Linked DNA regions of Bdellovibrio bacteriovorus. The protein of the gene in region 2 binds, or shares a complex with, the protein of the main gene of each other region. Links are inferred from orthologs where the notes say so. Each region holds a gene or a part of one and is shown on either strand. Other genes may lie near its edges.

What was found.
Region 1: the proteins of AZI87_RS06925 (region 2) and AZI87_RS02995 are in contact, whole or in part, in a crystal structure (PDB 6Y11), measured with the Thermus thermophilus proteins. The link is inferred for Bdellovibrio bacteriovorus from one-to-one orthologs. Residues at the interface, in WP_096411122.1 of Thermus thermophilus: Arg36, Val44, Arg45, Met46, Gly47, Pro48, Asn49, Arg50, Val51, Leu57, Gln58, Ala61, Asp62, Ile64, Lys65, Ile67, Phe68, Lys69, Glu70, Ile72, Val74, Glu223, Ala224, Glu225, His233, Thr234, Glu235, Tyr236, Ser237, Trp241; in WP_096411117.1 of Thermus thermophilus: Arg16, Glu17, Gly18, Leu24, Leu27, Val28, Trp30, Gly31, Arg32, Asn34, Ser35, Trp37, Thr54, Asp55, Ala56, Asp59, Ala61, Arg62, Phe63, Gly64, Glu66, Val67, Phe68, Arg69, Ala70, Ser71, Arg73, Gln74, Ala75, Asp76.
Region 3: the proteins of AZI87_RS06925 (region 2) and nuoD are in contact, whole or in part, in a cryo-EM structure (PDB 6ZJN), measured with the Thermus thermophilus proteins. The link is inferred for Bdellovibrio bacteriovorus from one-to-one orthologs. Residues at the interface, in WP_096411122.1 of Thermus thermophilus: Ala224, Glu225, Gln226, Glu227, Ala295, Trp297, Phe298, Arg299; in WP_223903221.1 of Thermus thermophilus: Pro35, Ser36, Asp139, Gly141, Ala142.
Region 4: the proteins of AZI87_RS06925 (region 2) and AZI87_RS02970 are in contact, whole or in part, in a cryo-EM structure (PDB 6ZJN), measured with the Thermus thermophilus proteins. The link is inferred for Bdellovibrio bacteriovorus from one-to-one orthologs. Residues at the interface, in WP_096411122.1 of Thermus thermophilus: Arg41, Phe42, Val44, Arg45, Met46, Thr296, Tyr354; in WP_096411123.1 of Thermus thermophilus: Thr2, Leu3, Lys4, Leu6, Ser9, Thr13, Tyr16, Leu17, Val22, Thr23.

The regions. Positions count from the first base shown.
Region 1 is NZ_LUKD01000001.1:619,001-626,750, forward strand. The notes cover bases 1-2,789. They hold AZI87_RS02995 (NADH-quinone oxidoreductase subunit B), read right to left. Parts: upstream 1,748-2,789; coding sequence 1,253-1,747; downstream 1-1,252. Other genes in these bases: nuoD (NADH dehydrogenase (quinone) subunit D), read right to left, coding at 1-1,266; AZI87_RS03000 (S8 family serine peptidase), read left to right, coding at 2,067-2,789. In the rest of the region: more of AZI87_RS03000, read left to right, coding at 2,790-3,485; AZI87_RS03005 (YceI family protein), read left to right, coding at 3,564-4,169; bufB (MNIO family bufferin maturase), read left to right, coding at 4,178-5,032; AZI87_RS03015 (HvfC/BufC N-terminal domain-containing protein), read left to right, coding at 5,001-5,771; AZI87_RS03020 (cache domain-containing protein), read right to left, coding at 5,768-7,225; AZI87_RS03025 (murein L,D-transpeptidase catalytic domain family protein), read right to left, coding at 7,343-7,750. UniProt on the Escherichia coli protein: NDH-1 shuttles electrons from NADH, via FMN and iron-sulfur (Fe-S) centers, to quinones in the respiratory chain. The immediate electron acceptor for the enzyme in this species is ubiquinone.
Region 2 is NZ_LUKD01000001.1:1,438,833-1,441,742, reverse strand. It holds AZI87_RS06925 (complex I subunit 1/NuoH family protein), read left to right. Parts: upstream 1-834; coding sequence 835-1,986; downstream 1,987-2,910. Other genes in the region: nuoL (NADH-quinone oxidoreductase subunit L), read left to right, coding at 2,875-2,910; nuoK (NADH-quinone oxidoreductase subunit NuoK), read left to right, coding at 2,523-2,846; AZI87_RS06920 (NADH-quinone oxidoreductase subunit J), read left to right, coding at 1,997-2,533; AZI87_RS06930 (NADH-quinone oxidoreductase subunit A), read left to right, coding at 456-824; mfd (transcription-repair coupling factor), read right to left, coding at 1-334. UniProt on the Escherichia coli protein: NDH-1 shuttles electrons from NADH, via FMN and iron-sulfur (Fe-S) centers, to quinones in the respiratory chain. The immediate electron acceptor for the enzyme in this species is believed to be ubiquinone.
Region 3 is NZ_LUKD01000001.1:617,361-620,910, forward strand. The notes cover bases 566-3,550. They hold nuoD (NADH dehydrogenase (quinone) subunit D), read right to left. Parts: upstream 2,907-3,550; coding sequence 1,224-2,906; downstream 566-1,223. Other genes in these bases: nuoF (NADH-quinone oxidoreductase subunit NuoF), read right to left, coding at 566-668; AZI87_RS02985 (complex I 24 kDa subunit family protein), read right to left, coding at 668-1,141; AZI87_RS02995 (NADH-quinone oxidoreductase subunit B), read right to left, coding at 2,893-3,387. Also shown: more of nuoF, read right to left, coding at 1-565.
Region 4 is NZ_LUKD01000001.1:608,688-616,647, forward strand. Bases 4,727-7,725 are described here. They hold AZI87_RS02970 (NuoI/complex I 23 kDa subunit family protein), read right to left. Parts: upstream 6,489-7,725; coding sequence 5,964-6,488; downstream 4,727-5,963. Other genes in these bases: AZI87_RS02960 (hypothetical protein), read left to right, coding at 4,727-5,337; AZI87_RS02965 (hypothetical protein), read right to left, coding at 5,392-5,688; AZI87_RS02975 (2Fe-2S iron-sulfur cluster-binding protein), read right to left, coding at 6,485-7,725. Outside these bases: AZI87_RS02930 (hypothetical protein), read left to right, coding at 1-289; AZI87_RS02935 (LysR family transcriptional regulator), read right to left, coding at 279-1,181; AZI87_RS02940 (TerC family protein), read left to right, coding at 1,277-2,251; thpR (RNA 2',3'-cyclic phosphodiesterase), read left to right, coding at 2,295-2,912; AZI87_RS02950 (hypothetical protein), read right to left, coding at 2,941-3,327; AZI87_RS02955 (hypothetical protein), read right to left, coding at 3,427-3,990; more of AZI87_RS02960, read left to right, coding at 4,561-4,726; more of AZI87_RS02975, read right to left, coding at 7,726-7,960. UniProt on the Escherichia coli protein: NDH-1 shuttles electrons from NADH, via FMN and iron-sulfur (Fe-S) centers, to quinones in the respiratory chain. The immediate electron acceptor for the enzyme in this species is believed to be ubiquinone.

The DNA.
Region 1 (7,750 bases), 820 kb from region 2 along the record:
GTCGCCTGTTGTTCCTACTGGAACATCAAAGTCCAAAGCGTCGTAACCGTAGTATGGTTTTGCTTTACGCAAATCCAAGTTCACACCGGAAGCGCGAAGAAGAGGACCTGTGTAACCCCATTGAATCGCGTCTTGAGCAGAAACCGGGCACACGTTTTTCGTACGAAGGATGAAGATTTTGTTGTCCAAAACCATCGATGCCATTTCGTCTGTGCCTTTACGGATCTCTTTACAAAGAGCCAAAACTTCGTCGAACCAACCTTCCGGTGCATCTTGAGCCATACCACCGACGCGAGTCATAGATACAGTCAAACGAGCTCCGCAAAGTTTTTCGAACAATCCGTAAACCTGTTCACGAAGACCGAACATATAGAAGAAAGAAGTCAAAGCACCCAAGTCCATCGCACCGGTACCGATAGCAATCGTGTGGTCGATGATACGAGAAAGCTCTGCCAAGATCACACGCATCGCTTGTGCCTTCGGTGGAATTTCCACACCCAACAGGCGCTCTACTGCTTTACAGTAACCAATGTTGTTCATTGGCGCAGAACAGTAGTTCAAACGATCTGTGTAAGGGATCACTTGGTTGTACGGATGAGTCTCTGCCATTTTTTCGAAACAGCGGTGAAGATATCCGATTTCATTGTTACAACGAACGATCGTCTCGCCATCCATTTCAGCCATCACACGAAGTGTTCCGTGCATCGCTGTATGGGCAGGACCGATATTCAAAGGAACATATTTATCGTTCAACACATCACCTGGAGAACCTGGCTCGTTGTTGAAATGAATTGGCAATGAAGACGTGCAAGGTTGTTGCAAGTTTGCATCGTAGTCTTTACGAAGCGGATGACCCACGAATTGGTGGTGAGTCAAAATGCGGCGCAAGTTCGGATGACCATCGAACTTGATACCGAACATGTCGTAAGCTTCGCGCTCAAACCAGTCAGCCCCCTTCCACGCCGGAAGAACTGTGCCGATAGATTCGTTTTCACCCACTTGCGCTTTCACGCGCAAACGAGAAGAGTCTTTGGAAGAGAATAAGTGATAGACAACATCGAAACGCTTTTCACGGTTTGGATAGTCGACACCACAAACATCCATCAAGAAATCGAACTGCCCGCTTTCACGAAGATACAAAAGCAACGCCGGAACGTCTTCTTTAGGAACTTCAAGAACATCATCACCCACAGCGTGGATGAACTTGTAGTTCTCGATTTTGAATTTACCCGCCAGGTTTTGTTTTAAAGTCTCAAGTTTGTTCATATGGATTCTTCCAGTTGTCTTTCCAAGGACGTGGTTGATGAGTCGCAATCATACGTTGCAATGCCATGATTCCATCCATCACCGCTTCTGGTGTCGGAGGGCAACCTGGGATGTAAACATCGACAGGAATGACTTTGTCGACACCTTGAAGAACGTGGTAAGCACGGTAGAAACCACCTGAGCTTGCACAGGCGCCCATTGAGATCACGTATTTTGGTTCAAGCATTTGTTGATAAATACGAGTGATAACCGGTGCCATTTTCTCTGTGATAGTTCCGGCAACGACAAGCAAGTCCGCTTGACGAGGAGAGAAACGAGCAACCTCAGCACCGAAACGTGCTAAGTCATACTTCGGTCCCATCACTGACATGAACTCGATACCACAACAAGCAGTACCGTAAGGCATTGGCCACAAAGAATTTTTTTGCCCCCACGCCACCAAAGCATCGAGCCTTGATGTGAAAGCAACATCTCGTGACATATCATCTATGGCTTGAGTTCCGCTTGCGCCTGCGAGAGACACAGAACCCTGCACTTGATCTTTGTGCATAAATACACCTCTGCAATTTCATTTAGCTATCATTAAGTAGTTACTGAAAATCCGTAATCCTGACAACTAGATAAGTAATATAAGGGGCGCGTCTGATTTCTTCAACGCGGCATTCCGAAACGAGGTAATTGAAATTGATTCTCTAGTCGTCTCATTTCAAACTTTAATTTCCACCTAACATCACTCGAGGAGAAGTCCAGTTGTTGATCAGCAGGACTTCGAGGGGACCTCGATAAGAAGGGAAAACAGCATGAAGAAGATGGCTCTGTACGTGAGTTCTGCCATGCTTGCGATCAGCTTAGGGGCGCAAGCTAATTCAAAAAGACAAGATTTGCTCATTAAACTAGCACCGGGCTTTGTTGAGTTCGAAATGCAGGGAGCAAAAATCGAAAAACTGAGCGAATCCTGGGTTCGCGTTCAAGCTCCTCGCGGCATGAGCATTCAATCACTGGAGAAAAATCCAGCTGTTGAGTACGTTCAACCAAACTACAAAGTGAAATTACTTGAAGATTATCGCATTGAAGACCCATTGCGCCGTGCTGCTTTGGCAAAAATGCTTTCTAGAAATCCTCAACTTCGCGCAGCCGCTCGTCAGGACAATCCAGTGATTCCTGACGCTCCGCAAACTACAACAGGCGCAGATCCTTTGTTTTCAAAACAATGGGGCATGATCGATAACGGCGTTGTCGACGCTTGGAAAGTGACTAAAGGAAGTCCAGATATGATCGTTGCCGTGATCGACACGGGCGTGGACTACACTCACGAAGACCTTCTTCCAAATCTGTGGAGAAACGCGAATGAAATTCCAAACAACGGGATCGATGACGACGGCAACGGTTATGTGGACGACGTGATCGGATGGGACTTTGTTGGAAACGACAACAAGCCTTACGACCTGGCTGTTGATACTTTGGATGGATTGTTTAAAGGTGGAAACCCTGGTCACGGAACTCACTGTGCAGGCAACGTGGCGGCTCGTGGAGACAACGGTAAAGGCATCGCAGGTGTTGCACCAAACGTAAAAATCATGTCATTGCGTTTCATCGGCATGACTGGCGGCGGAACAACAGCGGATGCGATCAAATCAATCCGTTACGCTGTTGATAATGGCGCGAAAGTTTTAAACAACTCTTGGGGTTCTGAAGGTGAAGAGCCCGGCGCTCCGGAAAACCAAGCTTTGCGTGATGCTGTTCAATACGCACAAGACAAAGGCGTTCTATTTATCGCGGCGGCGGGCAACGGTCACAAAGGTGTTGGTTATGATAACGACAACGATGCCAACCCTGCCTACCCGGCTTCTTATCCGCACGACAACATCATCGCTGTTGCGGCTTTAGATTCTAATGATCGTTTGGGTTCATTCTCAAACTGGGGCCACAAGTCGGTTGATATCGGCGCTCCCGGCGTCAAAGTATTTTCGACAGTTGTCGCTCAAGGCTACACAGACACAGTGATCGACAAGTTTGGTTTCAAGGCGACTTGGGATGGAACTTCAATGGCAGCTCCTCACGTCGCGGGTGCGGCGGCTCTTTACTGGTCGGCTCATCCGGAAAAATCATGGCAGGATGTGAAAGCGGCGATCTTGGGTTCTTCTCGTAGAATTCAAGCTCTAGATGGAAAATCTGTGTCGAACGGCAAGCTCGATGTTAAAGCTTTGATGAATTACTAAAGCTTTCATCAACTTAATTTGTAAAAGTTTAGCACCTCTAAAAAAGTAGAACGAGCACTTACCGAAAGGATTTCAAAGATGCGCGTTCTACTTTTTTCATTTCTAGCCACTACTCTTTTTTCTGCAACATCATTTGCCGAGAAGTTTGAGCTTGATAAGTCTCACACGGATGTCAGCTTCAGGGCGCCTCACTTGATGGTTTCCAAAGTCAAAGGCCGTTTCGAAAAATTCGAAGGCACATTCGACTTTGACGAAAAAACTCAAAAACTTGAAAATGTGTTCGTCAAAGTTTTCACCACCTCTTTGAACACAAATGAAAAAGACCGTGATAAGCATCTGCGCACGGCGGATTTCTTTGATGTAAATAAGTATCCTGAAATGACTTTCAAGGGTACGAAAGTGGACTATGACAATGGCAAACCTGACAAGATTCACGGGGATCTAACGATTCGCGGTATCACCAAGCCGGCGGTGTTTGATATCGACTACAAAGGCGCCGTGAACGATCCTTGGGGAAATCGCGTGATTTCTTTTGAAGCCGAATCCAAAGTGAATCGCAAAGATTTCGGTTTGAACTGGAACAAAGCCATGGATAAAGGTGGCTGGGTTGTCGGCGACGAAATCGAAATTGAAATTGATGGCGAAGCAAAAGTAGCAAAACCCGCAGCTCCGGCTAAAAAATAGGAGCTGACATGCACCCCTCATCAAGAACACATAAAGTGGGCTTAGGCCTTCGCCAGCCCCATTATTCCTATTTAGAAACGCGACCTCAAACAGAAGCTGCTTGGTTTGAGGCGATCACTGAAAACTATATGAATTCGCGCGGGCGTCCTTTAGAGATGCTCAAACTGATTCGTCAAGACTATCCGGTCGCTTTGCACGGTCTTTCAATGAACATCGGTTGCCCCGAAGGTTTGCGCTTAGATTACTTACAAAAACTGCGCGAACTGATTGAGCACGTTGAGCCTTTTATTGTTTCAGATCATCTGTGTTGGACTGGATCTCCGGAGCAAAATCTTCACGACCTTCTGCCCCTCCCGTTTACAGAAGACAGCATCGAGACTTTGGTGAACAACATTGATTTCGTGCAAAACTTTTTGCGACGTCCGCTGATCTTGGAAAACATCTCCACCTACATCAGCTATCGCAATAACGAAATGAACGAATGGGATTTCATCAGCGAGGTCAGTCGCCGCTCAGGTTGTGGTCTTCTGCTCGATATGAACAATGTCTATGTGAACTCTTACAATCACGGTTTTGATCCGAATTATTTCTTAAACCACGTTCCTCTGGAGCGCGTGGTGCAAATTCACATGTCGGGACCGACGAAGTTCGAAGACATTCTTTTTGACAATCATGGGCAGGAAATTCCGGAACAAATATGGGACTTATTTAAACTGATGGCACCCAAAATCCGCCACTTACCTATTTTAATTGAACGCGACGAAGACATCCCGGACTTCAAAGAACTGGAAGTCGAAGTGATGAAGGCTGTTTACATCTTGGAGGGCTCTCATGAATCTGAACGAAGCACAGAACCTGTTTAAAAAAGGCCTTCTTGGCGAAAACGATCAGGCATTTCAAAAAACTTTAAAAGCCGTGGGACAGATGTCTTTGGAGCGTGCGTTTAAGGTTTATAATCATAGCTACATTCGCCGTCTGACGGAAAGTCTGAAAGAAACCTATCCTGCCATCTTCTGGGTGCTAGGAGCGGACTCATTTCAACAAGTGGCCGCCGATTATATCAATGCACAGCCTTCGTTGTCCTATGACCTTGCGGCTCACGGTGCAGAGTTTCCGGCCTTCTTAAAGACATCGTCGGCCACGACGAACATTCCTTTTATTTATGAATTGGCGCGCTTTGAGTGGACGATTAAAGACATGCATCACACACCGACTCCGCAACCTCTTTCGGAAGAGCATATCGAAGAACTTTTGCGCGAAGAGGATTTCAAAATCCACTTCATCGAATCTATGCATGTCTTTGAAAGCCCTTATTCGATTTATGATGTCTGGAGACAGCGAAACGAGCGCTCATATCACTTTGAAGATATTCACTGGAGTCATCCAGAGCATCTTTTGGTTTATAAAAAGCAACGAAAGATCTACGTGCAAAGAATCGACGCCGTGGAAGCGCAAATTCTTTTGGATTTGAAAGAAGGAAAATCAGTGGCGACGGCTTTGGCGGATTTTTCACATGCTTTGAATGCGGAAAAAGTAACGCAGCTCTTAGAGATGATCACAAGAGCTGGTATTATTGAAGACGTTTTAGTTTTAGAGAATTAAGCCACTTTTTTCCCAATCACTTCGTTAGCCATGCTATTCACCATGTGTTGAAGTGTATTGGCTTGAGCGGACATTTCTTCAGAGGTTGCGGCAGTTTCTTCTGCCGCTGCCGAAAAGGCTTGAGTCTGTCTTTCCAAAGAACCCATGGCCTCATGAATGGCTTTAATACCATCCGACTGATGGGAAGACGTTTCAGAAATCTCTTGATTGAGAACTGTCACCTTTTGCACGGAGCTCACGATTCCATCCAGAACTTTATCGCTTTTTTCTGCAAGTTCTAGCGACACTCGTGTTTGCTCTACACTGCTTGTGATCACAGTCTTAACTTCTTTCGCGGCACTGGCTGATTTAAGTGCCAATCCACGAACAGCCTCTGCAACAACTGCAAATCCTTTTCCTTGCTCTCCAGCACGGGCCGCTTCGACGGCCGCGTTTAAGGCCAACAAGTTCGTTTGAAAGGCGATGTCATCAATAATATCCATGGCTGACGTGATTTCGCCTGAAATTTTGGACATGACGGTAATAGCTTCGATCAATTTCTTTACTTCATTGGCACCTTCAGAGGCTCCCACCTCGGAGGTCTTCGCGAGTTCTGCCGCTGCCTTAGCACGATCTTGATTGGCCTTCACGATTTCATTTAAATCTGTCACCGAACGCAAAGTCTCTTCAATTCGCGCAGCAGATTCCACAGCTCCTTGAGCCACGTTTTGCCCCGCCGTTGAAAGCATATTTGATGCCTCTAACACCTGCTGACTGGCCGTGTTCGTGTCGGTCACTGTCTGTGCTAAAAAATTCATAAGACGGCTGGCAAACAAATAGAAAACCCCAAACGCTAAGACGAAAGCCAATGAAAAACCAATCAGAACTTTGTCGCGGAAGGTAGCCACTGCTTTTTCAACGTCATCAACGTAAACACCACTTCCTACAATCCACTGCCAAGGCTTGAACTGACGCACGAAACTGATTTTAGGTTCAGGCTGCGGCGAACCTGGTTTCGGCCACATATAGTTTGCAAACCCTTCGCCTTCGGCCGTTTGACCGATGCGTGCAAATTCTACGAAGAGCTTAAATCCCGTCGGGTCTTTCATGTCAGAAAGATCTTTGCCATCAAGTTCTGGCTTAATCGGATGCATCATCATGCGAGGGTGAAGATCGTTGATCCAAAAATACTCATTACCGCTATAGCGAAGAGCTTTGATAGCTGCCAGGGCCTGTTGCTTGGCTTGTTCTTCAGTGATCTCTTTCTTTTGAAAAAGCTCGTACTTGTGCTCAATGATTTTAGTCGCGAGATCAACAGTGCTTCGGATGGCCACTTTACGATCTTCATACATATTGTCGCGGACCAAAGGAAGAACATAGAATAGAACAATTGCCCAAAGAGGGATGATCGCTACAATGAGTAACGCCAAGGTTTTATATCGATAGCTCCGCGTTTTCCAAATACGATCCAACATGGAATACTCCCTGGGTTCAATGGCCCAGGGCTACATCGTCAAAATATTTTTGCAGCTGAAGTAACTTCTTAATATTCCGAAACACTTTTTGATTTTCGCGCCAGAATGAGACGCATCTTACCTTCCTCCGCCACCTTCCCCAGAGGTACGTCTTGGATTTACTCCGGGCGGAATAATTTCAGAGCCTGCGAGCTCTTGTTGCCAAGGCGAAAGTCGAGATGATCGCATGAGGTCTTTGTGATAGGACAGAAGCAAACTTCCACTTTGCAAAACATCGATCAAATAATCACGGTCTTGAAGACTGACTGCAAAGCAACCTTCACTCCACCCCAGCCGTCCGTTTTGTGCGATAAATGCTTCGCTGACGTAACCGGCGCCATGCAAAACAATGGCGCGTTCCTTAGCACGATCATTGGATTTATCGATCCCTTCAAGATACAGCGAGCGCCCGTTCACTTTGCTCAGATAAGTTCCTTGCGCAAAGTAAAATCCCAGAGAGCTTTTCCAAGAGTCCACGTAGTTTGA
Region 2 (2,910 bases):
GCTGGGCTCGAGACAAGAAACGAACCCGATCACTAACGACTCTCGAGTTTGGATAAAGACCGGAGTAAGGTGAAACATCGAAAGCAGGTAAAATTGTGCTGTGACGAGACGGGTCAAAGAACTCTAAAAGCTGCTGAAGTTTGTTCGCTTCCGATAGACTGCTAACAACAACTAAGTGCGGCAAGCTGTTGATTTTTTTAGAGTAAGTCTGCGACAAAAAGTAAGCGAGCGCGAGCGGAGATGCAGCTCCGGTCACTTGAATTTTTCCGCGTGTTGTTTCGAAGGCCCTTTCCAGGATGGATTCAAGCCTTGTATGAGTCATTTCGGCTTTCATTCGGTGGGCTCATCTTGCCATGCTTATCGCCTTGTTTCCATTCATATTTCTTGGTTTTCACAGACGACACATATATAACTAATTGAAATCCAAATAATAACGACAACTTTGGAGGGGTACAGTGCCACTCGGTGGAGTCATTTTCATCGTCATCTTCATCGCTCTATTCGGAGCATTTTTAGTATGGGTCGCGTCCAAAACAGGCGGCAAACCCGTTTATAACTCTATCAAGTACGAGCCTTACGAGTGCGGTATTCCTGCTCTTGATAAGAAAGATACAAAGGTTTCAGTAAAGTATTATCTTACTGCGATCCTCTTCATCCTTTTCGATATCGAGATCATTTTCATGTATCCATGGGCAACTTCTTTCCGTGATTTCTTATCTTCAGGACAAGGTCTGTTCGTGCTTATTTCGATGATGGTCTTCATCGGAATTTTCATCTTCGGACTTTTCTGGGAAGTAAAATCAAAAGCATTGGAATGGGACTAAGCAAATGGGAATGGGTAAAGATCTTTTTGAAATTACCGTTAACGGTTTAAAACTTGTCGTCATCTTTTTGATGATGGTTCAGGCAGTTCCTATTCTTGTGTGGCTAGAGCGCCGTGGTTCCGCATTCATCCAAAATCGTTTGGGACCAAACCGCGTAGGACCTTTGGGATTGATGCAGCTTTTGGCTGACGCTGTGAAATTCTTGACGAAAGAAAACTTCGTTCCAGATACGGCAAAACCTTTGTTGTACTACGCAGCTCCGGTATTTGCATTGATTCCTGGTGCGGTGGCGTTCTCTGCAATTCCGATGTCGACACCAATTCAAGTGGGAACATTTGAAATGTTTGGCTCTACTTGGGGTCCGTACACTTTCTTAGTTCAAGGTTATGATATCGGCGTTGGTATCGTATTCATCTTGGGTGTTTCTTCTTTGGCTGCTTACACTTTGTTGATGGCGGGTTGGGGTTCAGGAAACAAGTACTCTTTGATGGGCGCTCTTCGTGCTTCGGCGCAAACGATCTCTTACGAGTTGGCTTTGGGTCTTTCTATCGTGGGCGTGATCATGCTTTACGGTACATTCAACCTTCAAGACATGACGGTGGCTCAACAAGGCCCCCTTCAATTCGTCTTCTTGGGTCACACAATCACTGCAAGCTGGCTTCCAAATTGGGGTATCTTCTATCAACCATTGGCAGCTCTTTTATTCTTCACAACCGCTTTTGCTGAATCAAATCGTCTTCCTTTCGACTTAGCGGAAGGTGAATCCGAGCTTGTAGCCGGCTTCCACACAGAGTACGGCGGATTCAAGTTCAACATGTTCTTCATTGGTGAATACGGTCACATGATGATCGCTTCCGGTTTGATGGCGCTGTTCTTCTTCGGTGGTTACGGAATTCCGTATGTATCCGTTGAGCAAGTTCAAGAGTGGGCGGCATCCGTGACGTCTTCTGCCGGTTGGGCAAGTGCTTTGATGGCGTTGATCCACTTCCTTGTTTTCAATATCAAGTTTGCATTCTTCTTGTGGGTTTTCATCTGGGTTCGTTGGACGCTTCCACGCTTCCGTTATGACCAATTGATGGATTTCGGTTGGAAGACTTTGCTTCCTTGGGCGCTAGCAAACACGATCATTACCGCGTTTGTGATCTACATCGCATCTTTGTGAGGAGAATAACGTGACAGCAGATGCATTTCTTTTTTGGTTCTTAGCGATTGTCACTCTGGTCAGCGGCCTGAGTGTCATTCTTTTATCTAACCCGATTTATTCATCGCTTTGTTTGGCGATGACGATGGTGGGTATCTCCGCGTTGTTCGTGACTTTGAATGCCTACTTTATCGCAGGCGTTCAGTTGATCGTTTACGCCGGCGCCGTGATGGTTCTTTTCGTCATGGTGATCATGCTCTTCGACTTGAAGAAAGATATACAGGCCTTTACGAAAGGTAAGTTCTCGGGAGCGGTAAAAATCGCTTCCGTGGGATTGCTTGCGGGCTTGGTTGTCGGTGCGATTGCAATGTCTGTTGGTCTTTTGAACGAGAAAACGGCCGACAATCCAGTGACAGCAGGAACGGGAATGGAAACAACAAAAGCGTTGGGCCAAATCCTTTTCTCTAAATACATCTTCGGCTTTGAAGCATTGGGCGTTCTTTTGCTAGTGATCGCAGTTGGTGCGGTGGCTCTAGCGCGCAGTAAAGGTGGAACACATGAACACTGATTTCATTAACAACATTGGCCTGACTCACTATCTAGTTTTGGCAGCACTTTTGTTCATGATGGGTATGGCCGGAGTTCTTCTTCGCCGTAACGTGATCGTTCTTTTGATGTCTGTAGAGTTGATGTTGAACTCGGTGAACTTGACGTTCATCGCTTTCAGTAAGTACCTAGGCATTCTTGACGGTCACATCATGGTTTTCTTTGTCATGACAATCGCAGCGGCAGAAGCAGCGGTAGGTTTGGCATTGGCCGTTTCAATCTTTAAACGCTTTAACGAAGTGAATATTCGCTTCTTTGAACACTTGAAAGGATAAGGGAGCAGCCGTGAATCATTCTCTTTTAATGGCCCTTTTGATCCTAGCTCCATTCGTTGGTTTC
Region 3 (3,550 bases), 820 kb from region 2 along the record:
GCGCCATCGCGAACGATGTAAGTCACAGCCGCCAAAGTTTCCACGTTGTTCACGATTGTCGGTTTACGCAAGTAACCTTGAACCGCTGGGAATGGAGGCTTCAATTTTGGTTGGCCTTTCAAGCCTTCCAAAGAAGAGATCATGCCAGTCTCTTCACCGCAGATATAAGCGCCGGCACCACGGTACACATCAAGGTCAAAGTCGAAACCTGAACCCAAGATGTTTTTGCCAAGAAGGCCTGCTGCATAAGCTTCTTTGATCGCTTTATTTAAGCATTCGATCGGGTAAACGTATTCACCACGAACGTAGATATAACCTTTATTAGACCCCACCGCGAAGCCAGAGATAATCATGCCTTCGATCAATTGATGTGGAGCACGCTCCATCATCATACGGTCTTTGAATGTTCCAGGCTCCCCTTCATCGGCGTTGCAAAGAAGGTAACGAGGTTCTCCATTTTTAGGAAGGAAGCCCCATTTCATACCCGTTGGGAAACCCGCACCACCACGACCACGAAGACCAGAAGCTTTCACTTCGTCGATGATTTGCTGAGGTTGCATTTTCAAAGCTTTCGGCAAAGTTTCGTAACCGCCTTTAGCTTTGTAACCAGCCAAAGTTTGATACTCTGGCAAGTGATAGAATTCCGTCAGTAATTTTGTTTCAGCCATTATTTCATTCCTCGTAGCAGATTCATTGCTGATTCCGGAGTGAGTTTCTCATGATACGTGTCGTTTACTTGCATCATTGGAGCCGTTCCGCAGGAACCCAAGCACTCCACTTTGCTGACTGTGAAACGGCCATCTGAAGTGACTTCGCCGTATTTCACACCCAACTCGTGGCAGATGTGGCTAGCCATCTCACGACCACCTTCAAGAGCACAGGAAATATTCGTGCATACTTGCACGTGGTATTTACCCACCGGCTTTTGATTGAACATCGTATAAAACTTAAAAACTTCGTTAATACGTGCTTCAGGGATGTCCATCACTTTAGAAAGATATGTGATCATTTCTGCAGTGACGAAACCGTTGTTTTCTTTTTGTGCGATGTAAAGGCTTGGGATGATCGCAGAATCTTTCGCTTCATAGCGATTCAATTCTTTTTTTACTTCCGCCAAACCTTGTTCACTTAGTTGAAACATTCTTTTTCCTTTAAATTTTTCAAAACTCTAAGCTGCTTTAGCTTCGGGTCTTGTGACCCTCCGCTTTGAGGGCTGTCGCCCACTATCTATCCAACTCACCCGCAATAAGATTCATCGAAGCGACAGTTGCGATAGCATCTGCCAACATCGCGCCTTTCACCACCGTTGGATACGATTGGTAGATCGCGAAGCATGGTGGACGAACTTTCAAACGGTATGGATTTGCAGAGCCGTCACTCACTAGATAAAAACCTAGCTCACCGTTGGCCGCTTCCGTCGCATCGTAAACTTCACCCACTGGAGGACGAAGACCTTTGATGATCAACATGAAGTGATTCATCAAACCCTCGATGTTTCCGTAAACATCTTTTTTCTCTGGAAGAACGATACCTTTGTCGCGGATCGTGTAATCGCCACCAGGAACGTTTTTGCAGACTTGCTCGATGATACGAACAGATTGGCGCATTTCTTCGAAACGAACCAAGTAACGGTCGTAGATGTCGCCTGTTGTTCCTACTGGAACATCAAAGTCCAAAGCGTCGTAACCGTAGTATGGTTTTGCTTTACGCAAATCCAAGTTCACACCGGAAGCGCGAAGAAGAGGACCTGTGTAACCCCATTGAATCGCGTCTTGAGCAGAAACCGGGCACACGTTTTTCGTACGAAGGATGAAGATTTTGTTGTCCAAAACCATCGATGCCATTTCGTCTGTGCCTTTACGGATCTCTTTACAAAGAGCCAAAACTTCGTCGAACCAACCTTCCGGTGCATCTTGAGCCATACCACCGACGCGAGTCATAGATACAGTCAAACGAGCTCCGCAAAGTTTTTCGAACAATCCGTAAACCTGTTCACGAAGACCGAACATATAGAAGAAAGAAGTCAAAGCACCCAAGTCCATCGCACCGGTACCGATAGCAATCGTGTGGTCGATGATACGAGAAAGCTCTGCCAAGATCACACGCATCGCTTGTGCCTTCGGTGGAATTTCCACACCCAACAGGCGCTCTACTGCTTTACAGTAACCAATGTTGTTCATTGGCGCAGAACAGTAGTTCAAACGATCTGTGTAAGGGATCACTTGGTTGTACGGATGAGTCTCTGCCATTTTTTCGAAACAGCGGTGAAGATATCCGATTTCATTGTTACAACGAACGATCGTCTCGCCATCCATTTCAGCCATCACACGAAGTGTTCCGTGCATCGCTGTATGGGCAGGACCGATATTCAAAGGAACATATTTATCGTTCAACACATCACCTGGAGAACCTGGCTCGTTGTTGAAATGAATTGGCAATGAAGACGTGCAAGGTTGTTGCAAGTTTGCATCGTAGTCTTTACGAAGCGGATGACCCACGAATTGGTGGTGAGTCAAAATGCGGCGCAAGTTCGGATGACCATCGAACTTGATACCGAACATGTCGTAAGCTTCGCGCTCAAACCAGTCAGCCCCCTTCCACGCCGGAAGAACTGTGCCGATAGATTCGTTTTCACCCACTTGCGCTTTCACGCGCAAACGAGAAGAGTCTTTGGAAGAGAATAAGTGATAGACAACATCGAAACGCTTTTCACGGTTTGGATAGTCGACACCACAAACATCCATCAAGAAATCGAACTGCCCGCTTTCACGAAGATACAAAAGCAACGCCGGAACGTCTTCTTTAGGAACTTCAAGAACATCATCACCCACAGCGTGGATGAACTTGTAGTTCTCGATTTTGAATTTACCCGCCAGGTTTTGTTTTAAAGTCTCAAGTTTGTTCATATGGATTCTTCCAGTTGTCTTTCCAAGGACGTGGTTGATGAGTCGCAATCATACGTTGCAATGCCATGATTCCATCCATCACCGCTTCTGGTGTCGGAGGGCAACCTGGGATGTAAACATCGACAGGAATGACTTTGTCGACACCTTGAAGAACGTGGTAAGCACGGTAGAAACCACCTGAGCTTGCACAGGCGCCCATTGAGATCACGTATTTTGGTTCAAGCATTTGTTGATAAATACGAGTGATAACCGGTGCCATTTTCTCTGTGATAGTTCCGGCAACGACAAGCAAGTCCGCTTGACGAGGAGAGAAACGAGCAACCTCAGCACCGAAACGTGCTAAGTCATACTTCGGTCCCATCACTGACATGAACTCGATACCACAACAAGCAGTACCGTAAGGCATTGGCCACAAAGAATTTTTTTGCCCCCACGCCACCAAAGCATCGAGCCTTGATGTGAAAGCAACATCTCGTGACATATCATCTATGGCTTGAGTTCCGCTTGCGCCTGCGAGAGACACAGAACCCTGCACTTGATCTTTGTGCATAAATACACCTCTGCAATTTCATTTAGCTATCATTAAGTAGTTACTGAAAATCCGTAATCCTGACAACTAGATAAGTAATATAAGGGGCGCGTCT
Region 4 (7,960 bases), 830 kb from region 2 along the record:
TCAATACCTAGAAACTTACAAACAGTTTCTTTTCGATCGTTTGAATACGATTGAGATTCCGGATTTAGCAACGACACCCGATGACCACCCGGCGCTGGAAGAGTACCGGAGTCTTACGGAATACGATAATTATGTGAATTTGATCCGCATGAAAGACATCAATGCCTCCACCTGTCAGCGCACCAGAACACGCATTGAGAACTCCACAAGCCGCGATGGTGGATTGGTTCCGGAGGCCGTTGAGGCGATGAAGATTCTGAATGCGCTTTGCAGTCCTACTACAAACTAAAACCCTTCATGAGTTTTGCGGCGATCGGATTGTTAATCTTACGATCTGCCGCCGCAAGCCAGATCTCTTCACTCACCCCTTTGAGCGTTCCTAAAACCACCAACTTTTTTTCTTTGATAAGTTCATCTGCTGCCATCAGAGAAATGGGGATGAGCCCTACGCCCTCTTGCCCTAAAAGTTTTTGTAAGCTCGTATCTTGAGTTTCAGCAATGCGATCCACCCTGATGCCATTGACTTTAAAGTAGTGATCCAGGTCCCGGCGGAGCTTGCTATGCACTGTTGGAAAAACAAAGGGCTGTCCTTCCAGTGATTGTGGAAAGCCTTTCTTAAGGTGCTTATATTTCGCAGAGGCACATACGACGACGTCGAGCTTTGCAATCGGCCGGGCATATATACTTTTCGTGTCAACATTAGGTGGATAGTTGGCAAGAAGCAAATCGATCTGATGCGCACTGAGTTCACGCAGAAGTTCGCTGCCTCCCCCTTCCACAACGGAGACCGAACAGTTTCCTTGGTGATGCGCTTGCAAAATAATTTCTAATAGGATGTGCTTAGGAACGCTATCCAGAGCACCGATTTGCACATGCACACGGTTGTTTTGAAGACGGTCGTGCAAAGCCTCAACCATTTCCGCGCCCAGGTGAAAAACTTGATCTGCGTATTCATAAGCCAGTTTTCCGGCCTCTGTCAGATGCAGCCTTTGCTTACGACGCTCGAAAAGATCTTTGCCTAATGACTCTTCCAACTGGCGCAGTTGAGTGCTCAGCGACGGCTGACCTATCTTTAGTTTTTCAGCAGCTTTGGCGATGCTTCCTTCTTTTGCAATTGTATAAAAATAGTGAAGGTGGTGATAATTAAGCCACTGCATTTGGTTTGCCACTTTAACAGGCATATATCCTCTTCGTTAAAATCAAATAACTTGTTAAAGATTATCGATTTTTTATAATTAAGAAAAGCCCTTATACTCTGAGTCCGGAGGTCCTTTTTGTGACGCAGACTCTTTTATTTCCTTTTGCAGAATATTGGTGGTTTTATGCTGGTTTTATCGCTTTCGTTTTGGCGATGCTCGCGTTGGACCTGGGTGTATTTCATAAACATTCCCATACCGTAGGTTTCAGAGAGGCCACGATTTGGTCGATTGTTTGGGTCAGCTTAGCTTTGCTTTTCAACGCTGGTCTTTATTACTATGCTCTTAATAAGTTTCCGGATCCCACCGTCGCCAAAGACGTGGCCCTGCAGTTTCTTACTGGTTACGTCATCGAGAAATCTCTATCCATAGATAACATATTCGTCTTCGTTGTCGTTTTTGGATTCTTCGGTGTTCCCCCTAAATACCAGCATAGAGTTCTTTTCTACGGTATCTTAGGTGCCTTGATCTTCCGTGCGATCTTCATTGCTTTGGGTTCTGTTCTTATGCAGTACCAAGCTGTTGTCATGATCTTCGGTGTGTTCTTGATCATCACGGGTTTAAAAATGATGATCCAACCCGAACGAGAAGTGGATCCAACTCAAAACTGGCTGATCAAGTTCATGAAAAAGCATGTGCGCGTGCACGAGCGTATGCATGAAGATCACTTCTTTATCATTGAAAATGGCGTACGCCACGCGACTCCGCTGTTCGTTGCTTTGATCTTCCTAGAAGCGACGGACATTATCTTCGCCGTGGACTCAGTCCCAGCGATCTTCGCTATTACTAATGAACCGTTACTCGTATTCACTTCCAACATCTTTGCGATCCTGGGCTTGCGATCCCTCTACTTCTTGCTTGCAGGCGTCGTGGATAAGTTCCACTTGTTGAAGTATGGTCTAGCTGCCGTTCTTATCTTCGTGGGTTTGAAGATGGTGTGGTTGAACAAGCTGTTTGACGGTCACTTCCCTATTTTATGGTCTTTGGGTATTATCGCCTTCTTCATCGGCGGTTCTGTGGCCCTTTCTTTGATGATTAAGCCAAAGAATAAATGACAAGCACCCCTAAGATCAGGATAATGATCTTAGGGGGCTTTTTATGACTAGAAGACTGTTCTTCGCTCTTAATGCCACGGATCCTCTTTCCGAATCCTTCCTACCCACTTACAAAAAATTGAAAATCAATGCCGATCGGCGAGAAATCAATGTGAAGTGGGTTCCTGTTGATAACTTCCACATCACCGTGAGTTTTTTAGGCGAGCAGCCTGAAGAAAAAATTCCGGCATTGATGGAGGCTTTAAAGGAAGTTTGCACCCTCTTCACTCCCTTCGACTTAAAAATTGAAGATATGGGAGCTTTCTCTAATGAACACGACGCCCGAGTTCTGTGGCTGGGTGTTCAAAATAAAAGATACTTAGGTGAATTTAAGTATGCTCTGGACGATCTGCTATTAGAACGCGGATTGATTCAACACCCGGATGCTCGCGAATTCAAACCTCACTTGACCTTCGGAAGACTTCGCAATCCCCGCAGCGTGAAAGACATGATTTCACCATTTAAAAGAAAAAGTTTTGGAAAAATTCATGTGAGTGAAATTGTGCTTTATGAATCAAAACTTCAAGGCGTGTTTCCCGTTTATACGCCGATTTTACGCTGCCCTCTTTCGGGCGACGAAAAGCTCGTGGAAGAAGAGGCTTTCCCGATTATCGCACCATAAAAAAAAGGGAGCTGACGCTCCCTTTGCTTTATCTGTGGGCCCATCCGTAAAGGCGGATGTAGATAGTGCTGTTCTTTAAATAGAACATCAAATCGCCATAATAATGACCTTCAAATTGCGGCCAGAAGAAAACTCTTGTCCAGCATGTTTGGCGCGGAGGCAGAACCTTCGGGCAATTCGAAGTTGCATCGTAGGCTTGCCCACGAATGGAGATCCCTTGCAGATCTACTTGTTGGTCACCCGCAGTTAAAGAAAAATCCGCATACATACGGCTATTCACCCAAGTAGAACCAAAGTTGTAACTATAGTATTGGTCCTGTTGCTTGCCTGGCTCCACAGTCAGAGCTGTGACGTCATTTGCTGAAGCCATCACGCTTGAAAAAATCAAAGACGCGAAAAGAAGTAGTTTCATCATAGTTCCCCCTACTCATAAAGTCTGAAAGACCCAAGCTTGTGAATCAATGCAAATGCTCTAAATTTACGCACAGGGTTGCAAAAAAGAAGCAGGCACCTGCTACATGCTTTCTAAGACGCGAATCATGGCGTCTTCATGTGGCTGAATGAGCCCCCGCCCGGGTCTATCTAAATCTTGGATAAGCACAATGACGACGGCAAAGAGGATTCCTAGAACCAGAGGTGCTTTGGCGCTGTGCTTTTTTATTCCCAGGGAATAACTTAATGAGGCGAGGCCCATCGCCGCAATCAGAATGAGAACATCGAAGACCACTTCGGGCACGTGATTTTCAGAAGCAAAAAGTCTTTCTCCGTCCACATCAATCAGATCGTTATTCGCTTGAATGAACGTGGCGGCAACAGGGGACATGTTGTTTTTTACAAGCTTCGTGGTTTCTTGCCATATCTTGGTTTGCAGAGCTTGCATATTCTGGATGAACTCGCGCTTGCCATTACGAATCGACGTGAAGAATTCAATGCGCTGTTGAGTGTATTCTTTTAAAAGTCTTCGGTACTCTTGAACTTGATCTTGGGGAAACAAGTCACTGCGCAAATAGGCTGTGCCGATAGTGTTGGACTCTTTTAATACCAACGAGCTGCGCGTATCAAATCTTGATATTGCCATTGAAAAAGTAAATCCCAGCAATAGAGCTAATAGACCGAGAATCGTGGTTGAGAGAAATTCTGTCGAACCCGGTTCGGCTCTATCTTTTTTGCCGGCGATATAGTGAGAAAGCAGTGAAACCGCGCTAAAAAAAACGATAAGCCCAATGAATATCACCCAAAGTTTGGTGTTATAAAAAAATTCCATCTGCATTCCCTTGACCCCTGTATAAGCTTATTAAGGCACACAAATCTAGGCAAAACAAATCGGATCTCTCAACAGCGGAGCGGCTCTCTCCACAACTTACTAAACAGAATTCTTCAATAAAAAAGCGGTCAAACACGTACGCTGAGCGCGCGTTTTTCTTATATAGGAACAATGCTTTTCGCTATAGGAAGGACCTAAATTAAGGCTCATTTGTGTCACTCTCACGCCTCTTATGGGTATAGGCAGGTTTATTTAGTTTAGAGCGCCTAAAATATCAACGGCGCAAAAGTGGCCCCTGTCAAAATCATTACAGTGGAATTTTTTCTGAGGAAACTCTAACTTCACCTGGTTGGAAAAAATCAAAAATCTAGAAAGGTTCCTGTTATGAAAAAATTGGTTTTACTTGCCCTTTTGGTTTCAGCCACTTCGAGCCTTGCTTATGCTGACAATCGCTGCGGCGGAACTCAGGGTGTTTCCTGCAATGGTTTTTACAATCGTTTCGATGCATTGAAGGTTCTTTTAGAAGTTGAAAACAGCACTCAAGATGCTGAACAGAATCTGGCTATTGTTGAAGCTGCACAAAAGCGCTACAACTTGAACTTGCGTTACGTCGTCGACAACTTCGTTCATCTACAGCAAGCCTTAGGTGGCGGCGGCGCAACTGCGGACACCCGACAAGCCTTCAATCTAATCCTTCAAGCGCTTCGTGGACCGAGAACTCTGGATATGCTTGTTACGAGTTACATCGAACTTCTTAGAGCAGAGAACTCTAAAGAAGACGCCGCATTAAATTTTATTCTGGTAGCGGAAAAAGTGAGCTCATCACCCGCAAGTTTTTCACAGGCCAACCGTTTCTTCACTTCACTACTTCTGCTATTGGGAAACAACCATACAAACTATGCGCGAGATGTGTTTTCTAGAGCGATGTTCGTCAGTAAAACTTATTCACTAACAGATCTGCACACCAGCTTTAAAATGCTTCTAAATACTGAAAACAGCATCGAAGACTCGATTGGAAATTTTGATCTTGTTTTAAGAGGTGCCGACCGTTGCGGCGACTTGACTAAGGCTACTTTGGATTTTCTTCAGGTTCTTCAGCAATACAGCAACTCGCAAACGAAAGAAGCCCGCAATATGTTTATTCGCCTTTACGAAATCTAATACTCTCTCAAACAAAAGGAGTCTTTTACGACTCCTTTTGTTCTTTCACGCTACTTACTGGCACTGAACATTAGCCGTTGCATTCACAAAGTAGTAAGGTCCATTTGCGTAAACATAAGCGTACTGGAAGCCACCCGCTGGCACCCATACTTGGAACCAAGAATTCATCCACACGCCTGTTTGAGTCAGACCGAAAACTTGTCCTTGGCAGAAAGCATTGAAACCCGTGTAGTTATAAACCTGAACAGCGGCCCATTGAGGTGTCACTTGGAATTGCATTTGCGGAACCCACCAAGCAAAGCTCAATGAAGGCAACATAAAGCCCACGATAGCAACGAATAGATTTCTCATAAAAACTCCTCGGTTAGAACTTTCCAGAGCCTCGTAACATGGCCCTTGGCGCTGTTTCAACGAAGAAACGACCGCCTTGTACTACAAAGAAATTAAGATCGTGAACCGCTGTTTATTTCTATTTGGAAGAGAAGTTAAGACGCTCGCAGAAGGCATTTATGCGATGGGTTACAAAAAAGAAGCAGGCACCTTTTGGTCGACGCGGTGTAGACCCAAAAAAGAAGCAGGCACCTTCAAAAAAAAGGAGCTATTTCTAGCTCCTTTTTTTGTGGTGATTAGATGCCTGATTTTAGACGTTCTTCGTCGTCGACGTGGGTTTGGATACCGCCTTTTAGGTTTGGACGGTAAGCCAGGTGGTTGATGTCGTAGATGAAGTTCGCGCCGTTCACACCTGGAGTTTGCCACTCAGGGCCCAAACGGATGGCGTCCACGGGACATGCTTCTTCACAGTAGCCGCAGAATACGCAGCGAAGAATGTCGATTTCGTAGCTGATCGGGAATTTTTCGACGTGAGGGTCGTTGTGTTCCGCAGCCACGATTTTGATACATTCTGCAGGACAGTTTGTCGCGCACAACATACAAGCTGTGCAACGAAGTGAACCGTCTTTTTTCACTGTCAAAACGTGATTCCCTTTGAAGCGAGGAGAGTATTCATACTTTTCCTCTGGGTAGTTCAACGTCATCATTTTCTTGCGGTTGAAAAGGTTCACCAACAAGTGCTTCATGGTGATGCCAAGGCCACCAAGGACCCCGGGCAAGTACCACTTTGCTTTTTCAGAGTTATTTTGCATTACGCTCATAGGCTGCCTCTTCTAAATACAAACTCGTTCTTTTTACGAGCTTCCAAAGTCACCTGATCTTCACGCTGATTCATCGGCATGAAAGGCTGAGCTGTCGCTGTTGGGATTGTCAGGTTTTTACCTGCCAACAACAACGCGGCTTCCGTCAAAGTCAGAGCTTCAGAAACAATCGTCGTTACTTTTTTGAACTTCTGTTCAAGACCTGCGTGGTTGATGAACGTGCCATCTTTTTCCACGAAAGTTTTTGTTGGGATCAACCATACGTTGCCAGTCAAAGACATCAACGCATCGTTTTTACCCGCCTGCAACCAGATCAAGTTTTGAGCTTTTGAAAGCTCTTTCACGCGCTCTTGGAAGTCAGGGAAAACCGCTTGGTTTTCAGGACCCGCAACAACCACAGTTTTGATCGAACCGTTACCAAGACCTTGAGTCAAATCAGCCCAAGTTGCTGTGATACCGTGTTTTTCCAAAACTTTAAGAAGACCTTTTGTATTCGGGTTTTTATCACCGCGAAGAAGAAGGCCGTCAAAGCTGTCGAAAGTTTCTTTGTTGTTAATCCAGAAGAAGACCTTCTTAGTTTTAAATTCATTCACAAATGTAGAAACAATCGCGTCGAATTCTTCCACTGTGTATTGTGCTGTCAAAACAAGAGCCAAAGAGTCGCCTGAAGTGTTTTTCAAAACTTCATGAGCATTCTTCGCTGCTGCTCCGCCAGCCATTTCTGTCCAACCGGAAGCACCGCGAACTTGCGCTTTCAACAAGCGAGTCTCTTTGTTCACGAACTTATAGATGTCGCGACCTTCGTCACACATCCAGTATCCGTTCACTTTTTCATTGTAAACAGGCTTCACGCGGAAGAAACCTTCCTTGTTGAAGTACACTTTTACGTTACAACCGTTTGAGCAACCGTTACAGACTGTTTCGGCGTCTTTGAGATACCATACGCGCTGACGGAAACGGAAATCTTTCGACGTCAATGCACCCACTGGGCAGATATCAACCGTGTTCAATGAGTATTTGTTGTTAAGCTCAACACCTTCGTGAGTTCCGATCTCAGAACGATCACCACGGTTGAAGATACCCAACTCATTTGTCTTAGAAACTTCTTCAGTGAAACGAACACAGCGAGAACACAAAATACATCTTTCGGAATCCAAAACCACTGTTGGACCCAAGTCGACCACTTTGTGTTTCTTTACTTTGGCTTCAGCCATTTCTGGATCGTACTTACCGTACTCCATGTATTGGTCTTGAAGACCGCACTCACCCGCTTGGTCACAGATAGGGCAATCCAAAGGATGGTTGATCAAGTGGAAGTCCAAGCCCCACTTTACAGCATCACGTACTTTTTCAGACGTGTTGTTGATCTTCATGCCTTCCGTAACCATTGTGTTACATGCGATTTGTACACGTGGATTTCCTTCGATCTCCACCATACAAAGACGACATACACCTGCGACACTCAAACCAGG